4 regions of the Paenibacillus sp. FSL L8-0708 genome follow, and region 1 is predicted to be linked to each of the others. Evidence: riboswitches for the same ligand, from Rfam matches in the RefSeq annotation. Region 1 holds a riboswitch; each other region holds the start of a gene.

Region 1 (4,694 bases):
TCATACGTATCTGTAATCGTAAATCCACATTTTTGATAAGTTCGAATGGCGCGTTGGTTCCAGGTCAGGACTTCGAGATCTATCTCACGATCAGGATAACGATTCAAGGCTGTCTGGACGATGGCATCCACGAATAGTTTGCCTAAACCATGGCCGCATAGATCGGGGCGCATCCCAACCCCTAAACGGACGACTCCTTCCATAGGGAACAACTGTGCGAATCCGCATAAAACCTCATGTTCATTTAATATGGAGATATATTGTTCCTCCCGGAGCTGCGGATCGCCAAACTCGATGCCAAGGGCCTGCATCTGCTCCCACGGCATCCAGCCATAAATATTATATGGAGGCGTATAGCTCCACTTACAAATAGCTTCTCCGTGAATTGCCTCCATAGGAACTACATGAAAAGTTACCGAGGGATTTATCATAAGGTCAACGATCTCCTTTCACGAGGACATTGCTATATTACTAATTATATACAAAATGGGGGAGGTTCGACTCAGAAAATTTATATGAGGGGAATGTTTTACAAATTATGAGAGGGGTAAATAAGTAATAAGACAAAAAAACAAGCTCTCCTCCAAGAATTACCTTGGAAAAGAGCCTATGTACGTTATTTATTGCACATCATCATTGTCTTCCGATTCAGCAGCAACCGATTTGTAAGCATCTGTGCTCATAATGCGCTTGGCACCAACGTAGCGTTTCACGTAGTAGCTATCACTCAGAGAGCTAATGGTAACACCGCGTGAGGTAGAAGCGTGTGCGAACTTACCTTCACCGACATAAATGCCGACATGGGAGACACCTTTGCCACTTGTATTGAAGAATACAAGATCTCCGGCTCTTATATCATCACGGGAGATTGCTGTGCCCATTTGATATTGGGAACCTGATTGGTGTGGAAGGTTAATGCCAATCTTATCAAACACATACATTGTAAATCCGGAGCAATCAAATCCGTTAGTGGATATACCGCCGGATACGTATTTAGTACCGATGGCCTTGTCAATCACTTTATCCATTTTGGAATCTGCGAAAGCGCTTCCTGCTCCGATGGTGAGGATGATGGAAAAGCTTAGTACTGCTGCTGCTAACTTCTTCTTCAAAAGTGTATACCCCTTCCAAATGCCTACGAGGTTAGCTTAAGGGTTCGGTTGAAGGTCCCCTATGACCCCTCTATATAATGGAGGTCAATTCACCCAAAGTTGGTTCCCCCGTTTTCCTAATAGTTAGGAAACTCGGCTCATACTGTTGATTAGGATTAGCTTGTAATCAATACATGACAAAACCTTTGTAAATAACAACTTAATGATTACAAAAATGTTACTAAAATCTCACTGCGCTAATTGTAACAAACAGAAAGCCGCTTGGCAATCGTTTTTAACATATTAATGCAGAAAAATTGGCATTTTTACGGTAGAAAGGCATATGTAAGCGTTAATAATGACCTAATTTTTAATATAATTGCAATTTTTATCAAATAAACGTGTTTCAATTGGGCTCTAATAGTGTAAAAATATATTATGGAAAAAAGAAAAACCCGAATTTGATTACGGGCATAATCAGATTCAGGTTCATATAGTTGTAATTATGAGGTTATAGTTGTGAGGAAGGTTTCAATCGAAGGCTACAGCTTGATAAGCTGAAGTACTCATTACTCTTTTAGCGCCAACATAACGATTGGCCCAGTAGGCCTGACTGAGTGAAGTGATGGTTACTCCACGCGAAGAGGACGATTGTGCGAATTTTCCGTTTCCAACATAAATGCCGACATGGGATACTCCATTGCCAAGTGTGTTAAAGAACACTAGATCACCAGAACGCAGATTGCTTTTGGATACAGCAGTTCCAACGCTATATTGAGCTTTTGATGTACGAGGTAAAGTAAGACCTACATTCTTGAATACATATTTTGTAAATCCAGAGCAATCAAATCCGGCAGTGCTTGTACCTCCGGTTTTATAGGCAACTCCAATAGTCTTTGAGATTACAGTGTCCATCTTAGAGTCGGCAAAGGCGCTTCCTCCACCAATAGATAATGCCATTACAAGTCCTAGCGCCGCAGCGACGCATTTTTTTCTTAAATTATGTCTTTTCAAAAGATGTACTCCTTCCAAGGCCTGCGAGGTTAGCTTAAGGGTTCGGTAGAAGATTCCCTATGATCCCTGTAAAGCGAGATCAATTCACCCAAAATATGGTTCCCCCACTTCCCGGTGCAAAGGAATTAGGCGTGTTAAGCACCAAGAGAATGACGTTTCGACAGTTACACTTACGATAAATACATTTAGTTATGTAGGAATCGTTTCAATTGATTACAAAATTGTTACTAATAGCACAGGACTTATTGTAACAGAGCTTTTATGATTTTGCAAATACTCTTCAGTTATCCGTAATGAGAAAAAGTCCCAGCTCCTGAATACAGGAATTGGGACCTTTTTATTATGTCAAATAAGGTTAATTTATTGTGGAAATGCTTTGCTACACCATAGATGATATTGTGCAGAGATTCCCCACATTTTTAAGAGCGTAGAAGGTAGTGGTGAGATTTGCCGTATTATAAGTGCCGGCAGGCCGGGACAGAACAGACCCGTCAGTCCGCACACTAGCAGTAAGAGCAAGCCTCCCGCACCAAGTACAATGGAAACACCTATAGCAGGAATCAGTGACCGCAAGCAGATGAACAGTGAGGAGAACATTCCTGTACCGCCGGTGTAACCAAACTGCATATATAGAAGAAACAGGCGCACGATAAAAATATATATAAGCCATGCCAATACGTATGGTACTAAATGAAGTAACAAAGTGTAGTTAAACAAAGAGGATAAGAACAGCCCGTACATTTTTGGAGCAAGCCAGTAAAGCGGCAGCAGGGTCAGAACCCATTCGATTAGGCTAAAGACTAAGACAGGTAGTCCATAGATCTTCATGCCGGGGAAAAAGAACAGTCCGCGCTCGCCCCTTCGCTCCTGGTGGAGCTCATGCAGCAATCCTGCCCTTATGAAAGGAGAAAGCAGAAGTCGCAAGACAACAAGTCCTAGAAGCATCCATAACCAAGTGCGTATCGCAGGGTCAGTATTCAAGCTGAACTGTCCCTCGATATAATACAACAGTCTGCCCATACCGCTGCCGCCGGCGTCTTTATCTGGATAGCGCAGTAGAATTGGAATAATAGCAGATCGGATGAAACCATACATAAAGTAGCCCCAGAGCAGTCGGTAGATGAAGAGCAGAATTAAAATATAAAATTGCTCCTTCATGCTTTGCCAGCCGCGGGTTATCGATGTTCTCACAATCATTCACCTCACCAGACAAGAGTTCCGAGCACGGTTTCAAGTAGTTTAGTTACACTTAACGTCCAGCGAGAGAGCGTCTTGGGCTCTATTTCCGCCAGCCTAAAGTTGTTTAAATGTTTGCTCTCCAATAAGATGGAATGCTCAGGGTCAATCTCAGCAGAGAGAAGAGGCTTATCGCTTAACAATTGAAACGTAGTCTCTGCTCCTTCACCGTTCCAGACCCGCTGCACCGAAGAGCTGTCGGCGAATGTGAATTTCACGGGAACATCAACGTAATGGCTCCCTTTATTTGAAATCTTCACTAATGATTCGTAGCTTTGAGCATCGCCGCTGTTATTTTTTTTAAAAGTAATCGTATCTACTGAGAAGTCAGGCGCCCCATCGCCATAAATGTAATCATCGAAATATGCCTGCCATGATTTTTTGGTTACCTTCTCAACCACTTTCTGAAAATCTGCCGTAGCGGGATGCTGGAAACGGAACTTACGAGCGTAGGAGGACATGATGTTGTTCATTGCTTTGGTACCTACCTGGCGTTCGATATCTTTAAGTACAAGCTTGCCGCGGATATAAACATTTCGGCTATAGGAATCCGCCCCTGCATATTTCCACGTTTCCAGATTTAACGGCTCAGGTATAGTTACCAGGCTGGCCTGTAAAGGCAAATTAGACTTGATACCGTATTCTTGTTCCATAAGTCTGTCTTCGGCATAGGAAGTAAAGCTTTCATCCAGCCAAGCCTCCTCGAATTCATTGCTGGCTACCATACCGTAGAAGTATTGATGGCCGATCTCATGAATGACGGTTCTTTCAAGTGAGGTATCTGGAGAAGAATCCGCGGCCCCAAAGGCTGTAATAAGGGTAGGATATTCCATTCCTCCCGCGCCGTTTCCCTCCTTAGGTGGGACGATAATAGACAGCGTAGAGTAGGGATAAGGGCCATACCATTTGCTGAAGTAGGTCAGGGCAGCCTTGGCAGCTTGAAGGTAACGCTCTTGTAAGTCTTTGTGCAGAGGGTCGAGATACACCTTAATTCGCACTCCAGGCACCTCCGGCGTAGAGAAAGCTTCCTCTGCTACTGTAAAATCAGGGGATGCAGCCCAAGCGAAATCGTGGACATCATCGGCGTAGAACTGATATATTTTCTGATCTTGTTTGAGCTTGGCATTTTTTACAGGAAATCCGGTCGCTGCCACCGTATAGTTGGAAGGAACGGAAATCGTTACATTAAAGATGCCAAAATCACTGTAAAACTCAGAAGTTCCGTGATACTGATGCAGGTCCCAGCCTTCTTCTTTAACTCCGCGCGTGCCCTTAGGCTCGTATACACTAAGCTTAGGAAACCATTGCCCAGCCATAACGAAGTTACCTGAAGCACCCATGCGAGCAAAGATT
Region 2 (4,694 bases), 6.3 Mb from region 1:
CGTCCAGAGCTGCTGAACGGCGGCGGGCTGGTGTCCTTACATATCAAGGAGCTGGAACAGACTCAACGGACCACCTGCCTGATCTACCGTGACGATGGAAGCATGAGCACGGCGGCTCGCAGTCTGGTGCAAGTTACCGAAGAGATGTTTCTGACAGAACGTGAGCAGTAAAGCCGGACCAAATGAATCAGGGGGCGCACCTAGTGATCTCCAAATGAGGCAATAAGTGAAGCACTTATAGCGTAATTAGGGAATTTCTCCCTGAAGTTCAGAGATTTCTGTTCAGCAGACTTAAAATTAGGGAAAACTTCCCTAATTTTCGGCCGATTCAGTAACTAATAAAGGAATCCCTCTGTTTATTAGGGAGGAATTCCCTAATGTCGTTCATTTAGAGCGAATAGTGGCTATTTTCAGGGAGTTTTTCCCCAACTAGTTTAAAACCCACTCTGTACATCGCACAAACAAAGAACACATATCGCTTTACGCCACACATATTTCACCGTCACAGATACCACAAATCATCTAATTGCAAGCCGTACGATAACCACACCTAGCAAGTCGCGCACCGACCAAACCAACATTATAGAACACTACGCATGGTCCATAGTCATATGGCATATTAAAATCCAATACGTTTCCTACTCTTTACTCCATAAAAAAGAAGCTGCCCCCAAGTAGAATTCACTACTTTTGAGTCAGCTTCTTTTCCTATGATTCTTGGTTCACAACTTCACTCTCAAAACGGTCAATACTTTCATTAGGACCAATGAGTACCATAACATCGCCTTCACTTAAATAATCATGGGCAGTTGGAGCGACGATTATTCCGCTTTCCCTATTTAGGGCAACAATACTGCAGCCATATTTAGCTCTTGTATTTAAATCAGACAAGCTTCTGCCGTTCATGCAGGACGGTACGGTCAGCTCGACAATTTTATAATCCTTGGACAGTTCAATATAATCCAGCAAATTGGGCGTCACCAGCTGATGTGCCACACGAATCCCCATATCCCGCTCCGGAAAAATAACCCGATCAACCCCCAGCCGCGACAGTGCGCGGCCATGAAGGATAGAGATTGCCTTAGCCACCACTTGCTTGACTCCAATCTCCTTCAACAAAATGGCCGCCAGAATGCTTCTCTCCATATTGTCACCAATCGCAACAATCCCACAATCAAAGTTCCGTACACCAAGCGAGCGCATAATTCCCTCATCTGTAGCATCTGCTACTACCGTATGCGTCAGCTGATCGCTCATTTCCTCCACGCGTTCTTCATGGTGGTCAATGCCGAGCACCTCGTAGCCCATTTCCATCAGCTCAAGCGCCAGGCTTGAACCGAAGCGACCTAAGCCGATTACTACAAATTGCTGTGCTTTCATTTCTAATTAACTCCTATCCAATAATTATTTTACCTTCCGGATACTTATACAGTGGTTTACCCTGTTTGGGACCGAGTGCATACGCTAAGGTTAGTGGACCTAGCCGACCTGCAAACATCGTCAGACAGAGTAGAATCTTACCGATCGCTGACAGTTCCGGAGTTAGCCCCATAGTCAGTCCTACCGTAGCAAAGGCGGAGGTCGTCTCAAACAAGATTGCCAAGAAATTACTGTCTTCAGTTGTGGAGAGTATCATCGACACAGAGGCGATTAACAACAAAGCCAGCAGCGTGATCGTTAATGCCTTGTAGATGCGCTCCTGAGCCAGCCGATAACGGAACAACACAACATCTTCCCGTCCACGCAGCATAGCAATTACAGCACCAATCATCATCGTAAAGGTTGTTGTCTTAATCCCCCCGCCCGTTGAGCCCGGAGAAGCACCAATAAACATAAGAATCACTATAAAAAATTGTGTAGCCTGCCGAAGTCCAGCAATATCTACTGTGTTCGCGCCAGCCGTACGGGGAGACACGGATTGAAAGAAGGCCGATAATATTTTACCGCCGAAATTCAGTGAACCCAGGGTACGAGTGTTAGTAAACTCAAATATAAAAATAACCAAAGCTCCGATCAGAATCAGCCCTGTACTGGTGGACAGGACAACTTTACTATGTAGAGACAGCCTGCGGGTTACCCGAAACTCCACCAGATCTGACATTACAATAAAACCAATCCCGCCGGAGACAATCAGAAACATCACAATAATATTCACAAGCGGATCATATACATAATCAGTTAAACTGCGAAAATCCCCAAAAATATCGAACCCCGCATTATTAAACATAGACACCGCATGAAATATGCCATAATAAATCGCTTTTCCCAACGGCATATCAAAAGCCCAGCGAATAGACAGCAGCACAGCGGCACAGCCTTCTATGACAAGAGAATATATGAGGACTCTCCGGATCAGTCGCACAATTCCTTCCATAGAGCCTTGATTCATGGCTTCCTGTAGGATTAGCCTGTCCCGCAAAGATATTTTACGCTTTAACACCAGTGAAAATAGAGTGGCCATGGTCATAAAACCTAAGCCGCCGATCTGGATCAGAATCATAATTACGGTTTTCCCAAAAATGGTGAACGAAGTTCCGGTATCCAGCACAACAAGCCCTGTAACACAGGTTGCCGACGTTGAAGTAAATAATGCATCAATAAATTCCACGGAATTCCCGCTTGTGCTTGAGATGGGCAGCATAAGCAGCAGGGCCCCTATCAGAATGATCGATGCAAAACCAAGCACCAGTATCTGCGGCGGCGAGAGCTTCAGAAACTTAAATTCAGAAATCCTGCGAAACTGTGAAGCCACTTTGCTCACCTTCTTATCAAAAATTCCAACAAAAAAAGCACTGGAAAACCAATGCTGACTTGGTTCCTGCAGTAAATTAGCCTACGAGGTTAGCTGTCGGATTCGGACTGTGCAGGCTGCCCTATTCGTTCCCAGAACGAAATTCACCCCTGATGAAAGTGCCATTTATCGTGTACACTCCACTTTTCATCACTTCTTATGGTTCCCCCGTTTTCACCAGAAATTCGGCTACTATACAATTGCATACAAATTATATACGTTATTTAGTGAATTCACAAAGACACAATTAATGCTCATTCACATGAAAAAATGCGGTTTAAAGAGACTGCATCAAAAGGAGTGCCTTTTCTCATCACTTTTCCGTGTTTTCCCTGCAATTACACCGATTCTCATCATTCGTGCAGAAATGAACACGATAAAATTCATGGTATAAATTCACATGACTATTCTATACTATCTCTATTACCCATAAAAAGAACATATAATGTTTTTTGTAACCAACCAGGCACTAATACTATAATGGAACATAACATTGTCAGTACATAACAAGGAGGCGTTACATGAATCCCGTCGGCCAGCCCTTACAGCAACGTGCCCTCTCCAAGAGGCTCATCATCTCGGGCATTATCGGTCTTATTCTATTTATTATGTTTCAGATTTCCCCTTCACTGCTTAGTAGCCCTACAGGTGAAGATACCACCGTCATTAGCAAGGCAGAAGCCCGTGACCAAGCCATATTATTTGCAGAACAAAAGCTCAACTACACCGAAGCACCAAACGATCAATGGAATGTACTTTACCAGACGGACTCTTCCTTTTATGGCTATATGTCTCGCGAGAAGCTTGTGGAGGACTACACCAAGAAAAAATTGGATCAAAAATATCCTTTTGATGTCTTTCGGGCAACGCTTACTCCTTCAGCGGAGCAAGAGCCGCAAATCATCGTTGACCTCAATATGTATAACGGTAAGATTGTCGCTTTCTCAAAGGCTGCAAAAGTTACCTCCGAAGAGGGGTCAGGCATCGCTTCCGTTGGTGCAAAAGAGGACAAGGGAGCTGACCTCACTCTAGCGCAGAAGGAGAATCTTGCTCGTCCTTGGCTTCAGGAATGGGAAGTAAATCCTGCCAAGCTACAAATTGAATCGAATACAGGAAGCCATGGGCTAGTGTATACGGATAGTACTGTTCAGGTCGGCGAATCCTTATTGCACTATTATTTTGATTTCAGTGGAGAGCAGGTATCCAGCTTTAATGCCGGATTCACTGCACCGGCTTGGCATACCTCCTACGTACAAGGACAGACCTCTTTAGCGGAAAAGCTAACATTATTCGGTTACGGTATACCCACACTGATTTTAGGAATTCTGGCACTCGTCTACAGTATTCTTAGAAGAGAGCATACTTCCTTTAAACGTGGAGTATTCCTAAGCTCAGCCTATTTTGTAATCATGATGATCAGCACCTATAATATGCTGCCTGAATCAACGGGCGAAGGGCTAGAAGCACAGATTACCTCTGTCATTATGTTTATCATTTATGCTTTGTACAGCCTGCTGATGTCCTCCTTGCTCTACTTCTCTTTAGTGGGCGGCAATGGCCTATGGCGAAAAGAGGAAGGCATGAACCCTTGGCCCCGCGCCAAAGAGCCCGGCTACGGACAATATGTGTTGGACAGTATCCGGGCTGGATACATCTGGGCTTTCGTTCTGCTAGGGGTGCAGACGGTTATGTTCATCATATTATCGTTTACCTTGCACAATTGGTCTACTACAGACGCCACCCAATCTCCTTATAACATGAGATATGCTTGGCTTCTGCCTATCGTCGCATGGCTCGCTGGTTTATCTGAGGAAGCCATTTATCGCTTTTTCGGAATTCCTATGCTGAAAAAGGTGTTCCGGAACACTTTTATCGCTTGCTTGATCACCACGCTGGTTTGGGC
Region 3 (4,694 bases), 560 kb from region 1:
TGACGCGGTCCATCCCTGCTATCCCGATAGCGGAGAGCAGACCCCCGATTGTGGTCGGGATCAGACAGACCAGCAAGGCGATCATAACAGGAATATCTAGATCAACGCCCAGATAAGTCGCAATTGGCCGCAAGGTCACTACTACAATCAGGAAAATCAACGTCAGACTGATCAAGAGTGTATTTAGTGCAATTTCATTGGGTGTCTTTTGACGTTTCGCCCCTTCAACGAGGGAGATCATCCGATCCAGGAATGACTCACCGGGGTCACTGGTAATTTTGACTTTAATCTCATCACTGACTACCCGGGTGCCGCCTGTGACTGAGCCAAAATCTCCGCCGGCTTCCTTAATAACAGGTGCAGATTCACCTGTTATTGCAGATTCATCTACGGAGGCCAGCCCTTCAATTACTTCACCATCGCCAGGGATAAGTTCTCCCTGACTGACGATGACAATATCTCCTTTACGAAGCTCGGAAGAAGAAACGGTCTTCACAGACCCTCCAACGAGTTTGTTAGCTGTGATATCCTGTTTCGTTTTCTTGAGTGAATCCGCCTGGGCTTTCCCGCGGCCTTCAGCCAGCGCTTCAGCGAAGTTGGCAAACAGCACTGTGAATAGCAGAATGAACAACACTGTGATATTGAAGCCTACCGATTTCTCTGCATTAAAATATCCGGGGGCCAGTACCATAAGCAATACAATAATCGTACCGATTTCGACTACGAACATGACCGGATTTTTGATTAACGTCACCGGGTTAAGCTTAATAAAGCTATCCTTTATAGCGCTTAGGAGTATGGGTCCCGTCAGCAGCTTTTTTCTTTTTACAGTACTCATCTTGTTCTCCCTCTTCCTACCGTAAGGTCAAATATTCTGCAATCGGGCCGAGCACAATGACCGGCAGAAACGTCAGCGCACCGATAATTACTACTGTACCAATCAGAATTCCGGTGAACAGACCATTGTCTGTGCGGAATGTGCCAATCGTCTCAGGAACTGGCTTCTTCTGGATCAGTGAGCCTGCAACTGCCAGCATCGCGATTATAGAGACATAACGGCCAAGCAGCATTACGATCCCGGTTGTAACATTCCAAAAGGTGGTGTTGTCCGCAAGCCCTTCAAATCCTGAACCATTGTTCGCGGCAGAAGAGACATATTCATATAACACTTGGCTAAGTCCATGGAATCCGGGATTCGTGATGGAACCGTTGCCCAAGTCCGTTAAGAACGCACCTGCTGTTGGTACAAGGATAATGAACGGATGCACAAGGATAGCAATCGCAATTAGCTTCATCTCCTTGGCTTCTATCTTTCGCCCGAGAAACTCTGGTGTTCTGCCAACCATTAGTCCACATAAGAAGACACCCATGATGGCATACATCAGCATATTGATTAGTCCGACACCTTTTCCCCCGAAGACATTGTTGAGCATCATTAGGGCCAGAGGGGTAATGCCACCCAGCGGTGTCAGCGTATCATGCATATTGTTAACACTACCTGTCGTAGCTGCCGTTGTTACCGAAGTGAACAACGAAGATTGCGGGATACCAAAACGTACCTCTTTACCTTCCATGCTACCTTGCGAAGACTCGATCCCCAGCGCATTGATAGCTGGATTGCCTTTGGTTTCCGCATAATAATTCAATCCCAGCAGTAGTACGAACAAGGTCATCATTGCTGTGAAAATCACCCAGCCCTGACGTTTGTTCTTAGCGAACAATCCGTACATATATGGCAGAGAGGCTGGCAGCATCCACATAGAGAGAATCTCCAGCACGTTCGTAAGTGGATTAGGGTTCTCGAAAGGATGCGCTGAATTGGCTCCGAAGAAGCCGCCACCATTCGTACCTAAGTGTTTAATTGATTCCAAAGAAGCGACTGGACCGATAGCGATTTGTTGTGTCTGCCCTTCGAGTGTAGTGACCTCAAGCGATGGCTTGAGCGTTTGTGGCACATGCAATCCTACCAGCACCAATGAAACTAGCAGAGCTAATGGAATGAATACACGAATATGTGCTTTTACGAAGTCCTCGAAAAAGTTCCCGACTGATTTCTGTCCTGTAATCCCTCTGACAAAAGCAACCGCAACAGAAAATCCGCTCGCTGCAGACGTGAACATCATCATCGTGATGACTGCCATTTGTGAAAAATACGATAGTCCCGTCTCCCCGCTATAATGCTGCAGGTTCGTATTGGTCATAAAGCTGATCACCGTATTGAATGAAAGCGTCTGTTCCATATCGGCAATTCCATTCGGGTTCAGCGGCAATCCCCGCTGTAATCTCAGAAAAATATAACTGAAAGCAACCAGTACGATATTAGTTAAAACAAAGCTGAGTGCATACTTCTTCCAGGACATTCCGTCCCGTTTTTTCAGGCCGATCAGCTTATAAATACCTTTCTCTGTGCCTGCAAACCAGCGATCCGTACGATTCGGTTCGTTAGAAAATACATGATATAAATACGTTCCCATCGGCTTGACCAGCAAGATGAGAATTACAATTACGACGACTATTTGCAAAATGCCCATGAATGCCCCTCCTTAAAATTTCTCAGGATGAATCAACGCGTAAACCAGATATAAAAACAACAGTAGGGTAACAGCGATTACTAGAATCACAGCTTATCCCTCCCCGTATCCTCAACTACACCTGCGCACCAGCGCATAAAGCCATAAAATAACCCGTAAATTACAGCTAACGAAGCCACCATATACAGATCCATCATATCTTCCGCACTCCTTCCATTATCCTTGATGAGGTGATCTATCGATTAGAAAATCAGCATCACCACTATGGGAATAGATTACATAGCTCGCACCAAGTCTTTTATAGACCAATCTAGGATTTATTGAACTTGTAATCACAAAAATCGGCTGTGTCGTCCAGGTACGGCACATCTGAATATAGCGGCAGCAAAGCGGAAAGCTGCTCTCAAACAGATATACCCTGCCTACCGGGAACGATGGGCGAAACCAAGTGCTCTGATGGCGGGTATCCACTAGAATAACCTGCTCAATCCCGAGCTCCTCAAGTAAAGCTTTCTCAGCCACATTGTTGGTTAATCCCGCCATCTTAATACCCCTGAACTTCAGAAGTTTAATGAAATGTTCTCCCGCCTTTGTAGGCGCACATACAAGCACATATTCATTCTGATCCGTCATCTTTTTTTCTCCTCCTGCTCATTTACAACAAGGAGGCAACGAAAATCTCCGAAAGGATGTTGACCTATCGTCATTTTCGGGCACAACCTAAAGCTCGGTTGTGTCACGTCATTAGACGCTGCCTTACAAATACCGCTAATGATGAATTTAGCGACCTCTTAGGGGAGGCCTCCATAAATGCTTTGCTTCTAAGAGCACAGCAAAAAGCCACAAAGGATCTCCTCTGTGGCTCGCTAGCGGTCACATTGCACTCATCCTCTCTCCATACGCTTACGAGGTTAGCTGTCGGATTCGGGCGGTGAGAGTCGCCCTACCTGTATAGATGCGAGCTCACTCACACCCTCTACAGGATTCACCCCATAATCTGCTTCCGACTCTCACATCGGCTGCCGATTGTTGGTTCCCCCGCTTTCCTTACCGGAAATTAAGCGGATCAAATATTCGATTGTCGTTGAAACAGGAGTAATCATACTCTTATGCACGAAGACTTGTAAAACCTGAATGATGCCAAAATAATGCAAATTAAAAACTATTTTCCCATTAGATAGCGCTTACTTGATATCTAATCTCTCTATATCTCTTGTTTACTCGAGTTTGGAGCGTTTAATCGCTATCTATAACCCATGTGATTTTATTCACCTTTTTAGAGCGAAAATACTGCAAATTCCCATTATAGGTAGAAACGCAAGAAGCTGAGGCTGAGCGAGAAAGAGGCGCGATAACACGCCATAAATACCTATTTACCTCGTTTTTCAGTCGTAGTCGGCAGGATATGGTTAAAATTGCTCTAAAAGAACATTTTCCGTTTTTTACAGAAAATCTTGAAAAGAGTATGATTCGGGTTGAATCTAATTCATGAAAAACAATCAACGCTGAGTTCCTGCATTCGCAGGGAACGGGGGAACCATCAGGCCACCTGGCCTACTTGGGGTGAATCCAAAGGAGACTGCATAAGTCTCAATAGGTAGGGCGACTCTCACCGTCCGAATCCGACAGCTAACCTCGTAAGCGTAAAGAGAGAGACCCTTGATCCGCCACGCTTTGGCCCAGGTATATCTGCCTGTAATCCAAAACCGCAGCAGAGGTCCTCCTCTTGCTGCGGTTTTTGCGTTACCTGAGCTTATTAGGTGATAGCACGCTGGATGGGGTGAATGTTTTGAAGCACTATTATTTAGGGATACATCAAGGGCTGCTTGAGCCGATAAGTCTAAATTACGTTTGTTTCGGGGCCTTGTGGTTCGAAGAACATAATCACAGGTACATTGTAGGCTATGCATTTGGCCAGAACCAGATCCAAGCCCTTCGCCAGTTCAGCACACCTTCTTCTTGTAAAGACTGTTTAGACTCTAAGATTGTATATGAGATATATAAAAAAATTCGAGAACAACAGCAGCAGCAGGATTGGTCATCGCACCAAAAGCTCCCGTGGTTTACAGCCTTCAAGGAGCCTTGGAAAGATGTAAGCGCCGGTTGGTATGTCTTGAGATCCCGCAGCACCTTTCCCTTACATCTATCTGTTATACGAAAAGA
Region 4 (4,694 bases), 6.4 Mb from region 1:
CACTCTAAGTTCTTCCAGTGTAATGTCCTGAAACAATATGCTCTCTCCTCTGGTGGCTAACCTTCATAATTTGCTCTAAGCTGATATACAACAGTTATTCCACAGCAGCTATAACCGTAATCTGACCCGGATGCTCTTCCGTTACCTCTCCGATCAATGCCGCTTCTACCCCTGCATCTACTAACTCTTTTAGCAAATCTTCGCTTTGTTCGGGGGCCACAGAGATCAGCAATCCGCCAGAAGTCACAGCGTCACATAGAATATAGCGGCTTAGTTGGTCCATCTCTTCCGGATAAAGAATGCTGCCTTCCAGATGGGCAAAGTTATTCTTAGTGCCTCCTGGAACAAATCCCTGTTCCGCAAGCTCTCTTACTCTTGGCAGCATCGGTACATCGTCTTGACGAATGATCAGGCCCGTGCCGCTCCCTTTAGCCATTTCCGAGGCATGTCCCAGTAGCCCAAATCCGGTAACATCTGTACAAGCATGTACATCATAAGGCTCCATGATTTCAGCCGCTTTTTTATTCAAAGTAGACATTACTGTCGTAAGGCGTGTGGTTTCTTCAGGAGATAGCTGATCCTTTTTAATGGAAGTTGTTAAGATCCCCACACCGATAGGCTTCGTTAGAATCAGCTTGTCTCCCACCTTGGCGCCCGCATTCGTTCTTACTTTGTCAGGATGCACAAGGCCCGTAACGGCCAATCCGAATTTGGGCTCTTTATCGTCGATGGAATGTCCGCCCACAAGAGTAGCTCCTGCTTCCTGTACTTTATCCGCTGCACCGCGCAAAATGTCACCAAGAACGCTTTTATCTAAAACAGAAATAGGAAAAGCCACAATATTAAGCACCGTAAGCGGCTTTCCACCCATCGCATATATATCGCTTAATGCATTGGCTGCTGCAATTTGACCAAATGAATAGGGATCATCCACGATCGGCGTGAAAAAATCAACAGTTTGCACTAACGCTAATTCATCACTTAAACGATACACCCCTGCATCATCACTAGTATCAAGACCTACTAGTAGATCCGGGTTAGGAACAGTTGGTGGCAGACTGCGAATAACCTGCATGAGATCGGCGGGACCGATTTTGCAGCCGCAGCCCCCTTTTGAAGATAATGAAGTCAGTTTTATAGTTTCAGCTTGAGACATCATGACTCAGCTCCTTTAGTATGAATTATCTTAATCTTACACGAGTAGATCGCATTGTACAAAAAGCAAGAGTAGCAGATGTGCTGCTTGTTACGCCTTCCTCTATACACTTACTATCACTACTTAGGTCTACCGTTCTTTCCCACGTCGGGTGAGCTATATTTGATGCTGTGGTAGGGTGGGACATTAAGTGGCGTTCTAGGTACAATATGCTTGTAAATGTTCAACATCCATCGGTTAGTAAAATAACCAAAGGCTGGCTCATTCGTAGATTTTACTACTGATAAGCCAGCCTTTAGTTGGATGTCCATTATATTAGGGAAATCCTTGAAATCCTTCCTAAAAACATCCTATTATTAGGGAGGATTTCCCTAATCCACTTTCTAGGAGCCATAATCTCCTTCATTTTAGGGAGAATTCCCCTAAATTTCAACCCAAAAGGACGTCCAATAGCCAGCTCGTGCTCCCTGGCTATTGGACGTCTTTTTTCTCACTTAAACGCTTCGCTTGTGAAGGTCTCCCAATAGATCAGCTAATCTGCTGACTGCCCTGCTGCTTCTCTAAGAAACGTTGAAGAATCGCATTGAATTGCTCCGGTTGGCACAGATTACTTGGATCTAATGCGTTCGGAATAATCGCCAACTGCGCCTGCGGCAGCTGAGACACCATTTCCTTCATACAATTCACTCCAAATTCATTAAAGTCCCCTACAATACACAAAGCGGGACGTTTAAAAGCCTTTAAACATCTGGTGTAATCAACATGGCTCGTAGCCAGCCTTTGCCGATATAGCTCCCGGGGGCGTTTGTCCAGCAGTCCTCTTCTAATCTCATTGTAGGCCAGACTCCAGCGCTCTCGGTACATCATCCGAATCGAAGGCAACACCAGCTCGCTTGGGAGATAATACATTAGTAAACTGCAATATGCTGCCATAGTTTGTATTTTCCCTACTATTGTTGATCCGTGAGTCCTACAAAAGCTATCCGCGACCACAATTGCTTTTACACGCTCAGGATATTGTTTGGCAATATGCTGAACGACTAAGCCACCATAGGCGATTCCTACAAAAACTGCTTCACGGATACCTAGGTCATTCAACAGCATAATCAGATCCAGACATTGCGTCTCAATAATCTCATGTGGGGCCTCCAGCAGTTTACCAGACTTGCCATTCCCCCGTAAATCGCACAAAATCACTTTATATTTATCGGAAAAATACTCCAGCTGTGGTTTGAACATACTGTGTGTTAATCCATGTCCATGGATAAACACAACCGGAGTGCCAGTTCCATTGATTTCATAATAGAGCGAAGTTCCGTTCAGTTTAGCGATAGGCAAAGGTAACACCTCTTTCATAATAAATTCTACGACTATATCTGCTTAAAAACGCAGCAAAAAACCACAGAGGGATTCTCTGTGGCTATTCATCACTAAACACGCCATTCATCCTCTCTCCATACGCTTACGAGGTTAGCTGTCGGATTCGGGCAGTGAGAGTTGCCCTACCTGCAGGGATGCATATTATGCACCCGGAACAGGATTCACCCCATAACCAGTGCCGACTCTCACATCGGCTGCCAGTTGTTGGTTCCCCCGCTTTCCAGAAACGGAAATTAAGCGGATTGCTTATGTAATTGTAAATTTAAGATAATTCTCAGTTCTGAGATGAATCATACTCTTGTAAGGTTTTCTTGTAAAGGAGGGCTCTGGTCAAAATAATGTTGAAAGCAATGCTTTTCATTTCATATTAAGCATACTCTTCATTTTCTCTTTCTTTTGCTCTTGTTTACTCGTTTTCTTTAGAAAAACAGCTCTGAAGCAAGCGAAAAAGGGGGTGATTCACCAGTACTTTCCTATTTAATAAGAAACGACAATCTTCAATACCAATATTGGGCCAGTTTCTGTACCTTGGGGTGTTCGTCGTTTCTATGTCCCCGATCCGTTTGGCAAGCTTGTTAATATTATTTCACATGAACAGCACGAATGATTTCATAAAAAAGAAAAAAGCTAAGCAGAATCAGAGATCTCCCCCTGTCCACTTAGCTTCCTTTTACAATACTATGGCTACAAAAGATCGGCGTTTTTCAATGCATGCTCCCAGCTTGGAAAAAAGAACAGCGCACTTCTCATAAGCTCTGGGTCGCTTTGCTTTACTTGTTTTTTACTGATTGAGCTTCCGTCGCTTTGCAGCTTTTTGATCCGACTTAATACTTCATCAGCCTCCAAAGGAATTTCCATTGAAACACTCCTTTCTCAGTGACCTGTTTCCCTTCATTTTCTCCATAATATGTTTATTTATTCCGTACTCTTAATTTCCCCAGATTAAACCATCTGATAGATGGGTTGTTCAGCAATGAACCGGGTAGGAAGCATGGGATATTTGTCTGCTAAGATTTCAGCTAAATATTTCATCCCCGGCGCTTCACTCTCCGCATGACCTAACATGATGAGCGCTTTAGATTTTCCTTGGTGCCCTGCATCCCGCACATATTCCGGAGTCTCCCACTCTGGTCCCTCTCCAGCGATAATTAAATCAAGATTGTGATCATTAAAAAGCGGAATAGCCATCATCCCGCCTCCTCTGTAACCTACTAATATCCCTACACGTTTGCAGGACAGAGACAGGTCACCAGCAGCGCGTACATAAGAGATGCCTAGCTTACTTTTAATATACTGAGCAGCTTCCATTACAGTCATAGCAGGAATAGTGAGAATCGTAGCAGCCGCTTGCTGCTCTTCCACATAGTCTGACCAATCCAGCTCTCGCAGCAAACCCATCATAATCCCATCCGGCTCTTGCCGATGCCAATAATCATGATAACGAAAAATAGCTATTGGGGAATGTTCGATCAGACTTTTTTTCGCATGATAAACCGGATCACCTTCTAACCACTCGTTCGCCGCATGATGGCTATAAAATACACCTTCATGCGTGATCAGCAAATTGGCTCCTAACGCTATTGCTTGCTCCACAATATTTTGTGTGGAAGAAAAGGCCGTAATAATCCCTGTGACTTCAGTTTCCGGTTCCCCTGGGTTCAGAATATCCACAGTCCCTTCTACCTGTTCCACAGTTCCCATTAAATCTTTCAAAATCGCTCTAATCGTGAGGCTCACTATCATCATCCCTCGGTTCAAAATCTAATAAATCTTTCTGCCTTTAAGATCCTCAATTCCGCTCTTGCGGTAAAAATACGTATTGATCCGATCTCTCCATTCCTGCGCATGCTCTGCTTGCTCTTCAAGACGTTGCTTCACTTGCACATACAATCCACTATCCATGCTGCCTTCAAGTGATTCCCATGTTGCTAGAAGCTGTGCAGCCTGCTCTGCCCCCTCGAAATGAGTATCGTAGATATGTTGTATAACCGTTTGTCCCGATTGCAGAACATGCGTGTATGGAACATGATGGAAGAACAGCAGCAGCTCTTCTGGACAAGACGCTAGATTCTCATAATTTGATGCATTAAGACCTATATACTGTCCGCTATACCCCGTTCCCGATTTGACTGAACGATCCACACCAATGCCCTTATGA

The links. Region 1 has a riboswitch for cyclic di-AMP ahead of NYE58_RS00545 (C40 family peptidase). Riboswitches for the same ligand answer to the same signal wherever they lie in the genome.
Region 2: another riboswitch for cyclic di-AMP. It lies ahead of NYE58_RS30240 (TrkH family potassium uptake protein); the one in region 1 lies ahead of NYE58_RS00545 (C40 family peptidase).
Region 3: another riboswitch for cyclic di-AMP. It lies ahead of NYE58_RS03155 (hypothetical protein); the one in region 1 lies ahead of NYE58_RS00545 (C40 family peptidase).
Region 4: another riboswitch for cyclic di-AMP. It lies ahead of NYE58_RS30725 (alpha/beta fold hydrolase); the one in region 1 lies ahead of NYE58_RS00545 (C40 family peptidase).

Annotation. Positions count from the first base shown of each region.
Region 1 is NZ_JBBPBC010000001.1:112,592-117,285, forward strand. It holds gene NYE58_RS00535 (GNAT family N-acetyltransferase) at 1-431, opposite strand, end outside; gene NYE58_RS00540 (C40 family peptidase) at 621-1,112, opposite strand; cyclic di-AMP (ydaO/yuaA leader) riboswitch at 1,118-1,260, opposite strand; gene NYE58_RS00545 (C40 family peptidase) at 1,623-2,051, opposite strand; cyclic di-AMP (ydaO/yuaA leader) riboswitch at 2,109-2,247, opposite strand; gene NYE58_RS00550 (hypothetical protein) at 2,466-3,296, opposite strand; gene NYE58_RS00555 (M1 family metallopeptidase) at 3,308-4,694, opposite strand, start outside.
Region 2 is NZ_JBBPBC010000001.1:6,441,008-6,445,701, forward strand. It holds gene NYE58_RS30230 (LysR family transcriptional regulator) at 1-171, shown strand, start outside; gene NYE58_RS30235 (potassium channel family protein) at 709-1,380, opposite strand; gene NYE58_RS30240 (TrkH family potassium uptake protein) at 1,394-2,752, opposite strand; cyclic di-AMP (ydaO/yuaA leader) riboswitch at 2,815-2,992, opposite strand; gene NYE58_RS30245 (CPBP family intramembrane glutamic endopeptidase) at 3,313-4,694, shown strand, end outside.
Region 3 is NZ_JBBPBC010000001.1:669,108-673,801, reverse strand. It holds gene kdpB (potassium-transporting ATPase subunit KdpB) at 1-838, opposite strand, end outside; gene kdpA (potassium-transporting ATPase subunit KdpA) at 855-2,531, opposite strand; gene kdpF (K(+)-transporting ATPase subunit F) at 2,544-2,621, opposite strand; gene NYE58_RS03155 (hypothetical protein) at 2,748-3,164, opposite strand; cyclic di-AMP (ydaO/yuaA leader) riboswitch at 3,416-3,605, opposite strand; cyclic di-AMP (ydaO/yuaA leader) riboswitch at 4,025-4,189, shown strand; gene NYE58_RS03150 (hypothetical protein) at 4,270-4,694, shown strand, end outside.
Region 4 is NZ_JBBPBC010000001.1:6,551,698-6,556,391, forward strand. It holds gene mnmH (tRNA 2-selenouridine(34) synthase MnmH) at 1-36, opposite strand, end outside; gene selD (selenide, water dikinase SelD) at 95-1,156, opposite strand; gene NYE58_RS30725 (alpha/beta fold hydrolase) at 1,685-2,512, opposite strand; cyclic di-AMP (ydaO/yuaA leader) riboswitch at 2,600-2,786, opposite strand; partial or broken gene NYE58_RS30730 (glyoxalase) at 3,033-3,143, shown strand; gene NYE58_RS30735 (hypothetical protein) at 3,221-3,394, opposite strand; gene NYE58_RS30740 (Nif3-like dinuclear metal center hexameric protein) at 3,479-4,273, opposite strand; gene NYE58_RS30745 (alpha-glucuronidase family glycosyl hydrolase) at 4,298-4,694, opposite strand, start outside.